Linked DNA regions of Beijerinckia sp. 28-YEA-48. The protein of the gene in region 2 interacts with the protein of the main gene of each other region in a pairwise test. Links are inferred from orthologs where the notes say so. Each region holds a gene or a part of one and is shown on either strand. Other genes may lie near its edges.

What was found. Proteins that work in one complex are often made in the same cells at the same time.
Region 1: the proteins of rho (region 2) and hfq interact in binary tests that used the Escherichia coli proteins (3 or more experiments, as listed by UniProt). The link is inferred for Beijerinckia sp. 28-YEA-48 from one-to-one orthologs.

What each region holds. Positions count from the first base shown.
Region 1 is NZ_FNSI01000001.1:1,367,240-1,370,194, forward strand. The notes cover bases 1-2,954. They hold hfq (RNA chaperone Hfq), read left to right. Parts: upstream 1-1,327; coding sequence 1,328-1,582; downstream 1,583-2,954. Other genes in these bases: BLW50_RS06390 (nitrogen assimilation response regulator NtrX), read left to right, coding at 1-1,089; hflX (GTPase HflX), read left to right, coding at 1,678-2,954. Also shown: more of hflX, read left to right, coding at 2,955-2,955. UniProt on the Escherichia coli protein: RNA chaperone that binds small regulatory RNA (sRNAs) and mRNAs to facilitate mRNA translational regulation in response to envelope stress, environmental stress and changes in metabolite concentrations.
Region 2 is NZ_FNSI01000001.1:4,518,772-4,521,582, forward strand. The notes cover bases 1-2,810. They hold rho (transcription termination factor Rho), read left to right. Parts: upstream 1-676; coding sequence 677-1,945; downstream 1,946-2,810. Other genes in these bases: hemE (uroporphyrinogen decarboxylase), read left to right, coding at 1-44; BLW50_RS21230 (CopD family protein), read left to right, coding at 41-469; mnmE (tRNA uridine-5-carboxymethylaminomethyl(34) synthesis GTPase MnmE), read left to right, coding at 2,034-2,810. Also shown: more of mnmE, read left to right, coding at 2,811-2,811. UniProt on the Escherichia coli protein: Facilitates transcription termination by a mechanism that involves Rho binding to the nascent RNA, activation of Rho's RNA-dependent ATPase activity, and release of the mRNA from the DNA template.

The DNA.
Region 1 (2,955 bases), 3.2 Mb from region 2 along the record:
GCAATCAAATTTGGCGCCTATGACTTCATCGAGAAGCCGTTCAAGGCCGATCGGCTGGTGCTCATCGCTGATCGCGCATTGGAAAATTCGCGGTTGAAGCGTGAGTTGACCGATCTGCGCGCCCGCGCTGGCGCCACCAACCGGATCGTCGGCAAGTCGTCGATGATGAACCAGCTGCGCCAGCAGATCGAACGGGTCGCGGCCGCCAATTCACGGATTCTCGTCACCGGCGCGCCTGGCACAGGCAAGGAACTGGCGGCGCGTGTTGTCCATGAAGCGTCGAACCGCTCGTCGGGGCCATTCATTGCCATCAATGCCGCCAATATCATGCCGGACTCGATGGAGACCGAATTGTTCGGCGTCGAAGGCGGCGATGGGCGCAGCCGTAAGATCGGCGCTTTGGAAGAGGCGCACGGCGGCACGCTCTATATCGACGAAATCGGCGACATGCCGCGCGAGACCCAGGGCAAGATCCTGCGTGTGTTGATCGACCAGAATTTTCAGCGTGTCGGCGGTTCGACCCGCGTCCATGTGGACGTGCGGATTGTCTCCTCGACCAGCCGCGACCTGGCGCTCGCCATTGCCCAGGGCACGTTCCGCGAGGACCTGTTCCATCGTCTGGCGGTGGTGCCGCTGCGAGTGCCTTCGCTCAGCGAGCGGCGCGAGGACATCGGCGAGTTGGTCGAGTATTTTCTCGAACAGGTGGCGATCACCAGCGGTATGCCGCGCCGGCGTATCGGTCCCGACGCCATGGCCATTCTCCAGTCGCATGACTGGCCGGGCAATATCCGGCAGTTGCGCAACAACGTCGAGCGGCTGATGATCCTGGCCACCGGCCGGCCGGAGGACGAGATCACGGCCGACATGCTGCCGGCCGAAATCGGCGCCCTGGTGCCCTCGACCCCAAATGGAGCGGGTGGGGAGAAGCTGATGGGTCTGCCGCTGCGCGATGCGCGCGAGGTGTTCGAGCGCGAATATCTGGTGGCGCAGATCAACCGGTTCGGCGGCAACATTTCACGCACAGCCGAGTTCATAGGCATGGAACGGTCGGCCCTGCATCGTAAATTGAAGTCCTTGGCCATTGAATGATGGTTAAATCGACGGTCAAGCTATTGAATTAATTGAACTGCGCGAGAAGGCCGAAATCGGGAACTGTCGTGGACAACGCTTTAAATCGGATGGTTTGGACAGATTATCCATCCAAAGAGAACTTGCGTTGTGAAACCGGCTGGGCCTTAACTCGAACAGATGGGGAATGACGTTTCCATGATTCAGCGGTTGATCGTGGGGCGACATATCATGAAAGAGCAGGAGCGAAGGATATACAATGGCGGGAGAACGCGCACAAAACCTTCAAGACACGTTCCTAAACTATGTCCGTAAGAACAAAGTGCCTCTGACGATTTTCCTGGTGAACGGCGTGAAACTCCAGGGCGTGGTCAGCTGGTTTGACAATTTTTGCCTTCTGTTACGCCGCGATGGGCATTCGCAGCTCGTCTACAAACATGCGATCTCCACCATCATGCCTGGTGCGCCGATTCAAATGTTCGAGCAGGGCGAGGAGGGGGGCGGAGCGTCCTGAAGCGAGCCAAGTCCGAGTTACAAAGGGTCACGTTCGGCGCCAACACCAACGTTGAGCCCCAAGGCCGAGATCCCGATGCGCCGACCCGCGCATTGGTGATCGGTCCTTATCTGAACGAGCGTAAAGCTGCCTTCGATCCAGCGACTGGCATTCGGCCGCCCTCCGGGCGGTCGGTGGAAGCGCGTCTGGACGAAGCGGCAGGCCTTGCGCGCGCCATCGACCTCGATGTGGTCGCGGCCGAAATCGCCATGCTGTCGAAGCTGAAGCCGGCGACCTATCTGGGCACTGGTAAGGTCGAGGAATTCGCCGCTCTCGTCAAAGAGAAAGACGTCGAGATCGTCATCGTCGACTGCGCCTTGTCGCCGGTGCAGCAGCGCAATCTCGAAAAGGAATTCGTTGCCAAGGTCATCGACCGCACCGGTCTTATTCTGGAGATTTTCGGGCGTCGCGCCCGCACGCGCGAAGGTGCGTTGCAGGTCGAGCTGGCGCATCTGGCCTATCAGCGATCGCGGCTCGTGCGCTCCTGGACCCATCTGGAACGCCAGCGCGGCGGCTTCGGCTTCCTCGGTGGTCCTGGCGAAACCCAGATCGAAGCTGACCGTCGGCTCATTCAAGAACGTATCCTCAAGATCGAACGCGATCTGGAAGGCGTGAAGAAGACGCGCGGCCTGCATCGCGCCCAACGCCAGGCTGTGCCTTATCCGGTGGTGGCGCTGGTTGGTTACACCAATGCCGGCAAATCGACCCTGTTCAACCGGCTGACGCGCGCCGAGGTTTTGGCGCAGGACATGCTGTTTGCGACGCTCGATCCGACCTTGCGCGCGGTGGCGCTGCCGCATGGCGAGAGGATCATGCTGTCCGATACGGTCGGCTTCATCTCCGATCTGCCGACCCAGCTTGTCACCGCCTTTCGCGCCACGCTCGAGGAAGTGATCGAGGCCGATCTGGTGCTGCACGTGCGTGATCTCTCCCATGAGGACACGGAGGCGCAGAGCACCGATGTGGAACAGGTGCTGCGCGACCTCGGCATCGATCCTAATGACGGTCATTTCGTCGAGATCTGGAACAAGATCGATCTGCTCGATCCCTCCCAGGCGGACGCCTTGCGCACCAGCGTCTCGCGCCGTCCGCTTGAAGAACGTCCCTTCGTCGTTTCGGCGCTGACGGGCGAGGGCATCGACGATCTGCTCGCCGGGATCGAGGCACGGCTCTCACGCGATCATGTGACGTTTGAACTGCGGCTTGGACCGCAGGAACAAGATCAACTCGGCTGGATCTATGACAACATGCAAGTGCTGTCGCGCGATCACGACGAAGACGGCGCCGTGCATTTCAAACTGCGCGTCGCGCCCGACATGATCGATCGGTTGGAA
Region 2 (2,811 bases):
TTGAACATTTGATCGGTCGAGTAAGATCAGGTAGAAGACGATGACCTTCTATACTGCGGTCAAGATCGTCCATGTTCTCTCTATTATTTCATGGATGGCAGCGATACTGTATCTGCCGCGGCTTTTCGTCTATCATTCTGATACTGATCCACAATCGGATACCAGTCGATTACTGAGCGTGATGGAACGAAGACTGCTGCGGGGCATTATGACCCCCGCCATGATTGCTGCCTGGCTCACCGGTGGTTGGCTGGCAGTCACCGGCGGTTTCACTCATGATATTTGGTTTATGGTCAAGTTTGCAGCTGTCCTGCTCATGTCCGGGATGCATGGATTTCTGAGCCGGGAGCGCAAGCTGCTGGAGCTGGGACAGCGGCCGCATACATCGCGTTTCTATCGGCTCATCAACGAAGTACCGACGCTGTTGATGATCGTCATCGTGACCATGGTGCTGGCCAAGCCATTTTGAACCGATGCGGATGTGCTGCTGAAGTCATGCTTAAAGGTTTCGCTTGAAGTCGGCACTGAATCGCATTATCCCGAAACTCCCTCCCCAAATCCGGTCCTGACGACCCTTTAGGTTCGCGACCGGCCATCGCCGTATCGTCACATCCGCCTCATTTGCGATCTGACCGCCCGGTTTGTCTTTTCCGTCTTTTAGCTACGGCTACACTCAATGTCCGAGATCAAACTCCAGGATTTAAAGAAGAAGTCTCCCACCGAACTGCTTGCGTTCGCTGAGGAGCACGAGGTTGAAAACGCCTCGATCATGCGCAAGCAAGAACTCATGTTCGCCATTCTGAAACAGCTGGCGAGCAAGGAAATCGAAATCGTCGGTGAAGGCGTTGTCGAGGTTTTGCAGGATGGCTTCGGCTTTCTGCGTTCCGCCGATGCCAATTATCTCGCCGGCCCCGATGACATTTACGTTTCGCCCTCGCAGATTCGCCGCTTTGGCCTGCGCACCGGCGATACGGTTGAAGGCCTCATCCGCAGCCCGAAGGAAGGCGAACGCTACTTCGCACTGCTCAAGGTCAATTCGATCAACTTCGAAAACCCTGAGAAGGCCCGTCACAAGGTTCACTTCGACAACCTGACGCCGCTCTATCCCGATGCACGGCTGAAGCTGGAAATCGAAGATCCGACCCGTAAGGATTTTTCCTCGCGTGTCATCGATATTGTGTCGCCGATCGGCAAGGGCCAGCGCGCGCTCATCGTCGCGCCGCCGCGTACCGGCAAGACGGTTCTGTTGCAGAACATCGCTCAGTCGGTGACCGCCAATCATCCCGAATGCTATCTGATCGTTTTGCTGATCGACGAGCGTCCGGAAGAAGTCACCGATATGCAGCGTTCGGTGAAGGGTGAGGTTGTCTCCTCGACCTTCGACGAACCGGCGGTGCGCCACGTGCAGGTCGCCGAAATGGTGATAGAGAAGGCGAAGCGCCTGGTCGAACATGGCCGCGATGTCGTCATCCTGCTCGACTCGATTACGCGTCTTGGTCGCGCCTACAACACGGTGGTACCGTCATCGGGTAAGGTTCTGACCGGCGGTGTCGACGCCAATGCGCTGCAGCGTCCGAAGCGCTTCTTTGGCGCCGCGCGTAATATCGAAGAAGGCGGCTCGCTGACCATCATTGCCACGGCACTGATCGACACCGGCTCGCGCATGGACGAAGTCATCTTCGAAGAGTTCAAGGGCACGGGTAACAGCGAAATCATTCTCGACCGTAAGGTCGCGGACAAGCGCGTCTTCCCGTCGATCGATATCACCCGCTCGGGCACGCGTAAGGAAGAGTTGCTGGTTCCGCCGGACATCCTCAAGAAGATGTATGTGCTGCGCCGTATCCTCAATCCGATGGGCACGATCGATGCGATCGAATTCCTGCTCGGCAAATTGCGTGAAACGCCGAAGGGCAATTCGACGTTCTTCGACTCGATGAACACTTAGTCGAAAGACATACTCGGTAAGCATGTTCGCCGGTCGATTCGGTTTCGTGACGAATTGACCGGCGTTTTTGTTTTCAGGATGTGTGGACATGGCCGATACGATCTTTGCTGTTTCGAGCGGGATGGGTCGGTCGGCAGTTGCCGTCATCCGCATCTCCGGGCCTGAAGCTGGCCCGCTCTGCCGGAGCCTGATCGGCTCGCTCCCGGCGCCGCGTCATGCACAGCTGGCGGCTCTCCGCGATCCCAACACCCAAGACATTCTCGATCGCGGGCTCGTGCTGTGGTTTCCCGGCCCGCACAGTTTTACCGGCGAAGATAGCGTCGAGCTGCAAATCCATGGCGGACGCGCGAGCATCGCCGCTGTCCTGCGTGTGCTGGGCGCGCATCCGTCCTGCCGCTCGGCGGAACCTGGCGAGTTCACCAAGCGGGCCTTCACCAATGGCAAGATGGATCTGGTCGCCGTCGAGGGGCTGGCCGATCTCATCGATGCCCAAACCGATCTGCAACGGCGCCAAGCGCTCAATCAGACTGACGGCGCTTTGGCGCGGCAGATCGATGGGTTGAGAGAGAGTTTGATCGAGGTGATGGCACTGGTCGAAGCCAGTATCGATTTCGCTGACGAGGGGGAGGCACCGGCCTTTGAACCGGCGCAGCTCGCGGCGCTTCTCCAGGATATGCGGATGCGTCTGACAGATGCGCTCGCCAGCTATCGCCGCGCCGAGATCGTGCGCGAAGGATTCACGGTTCTCTTGAGCGGGCCGCCGAATGCCGGCAAGTCGAGCCTGCTCAATCATATTGCTGGGCGCGAGGCGGCTATCGTCTCGGATATACCCGGTACGACCCGCGATCTCCTCGAGGTGACCTTCG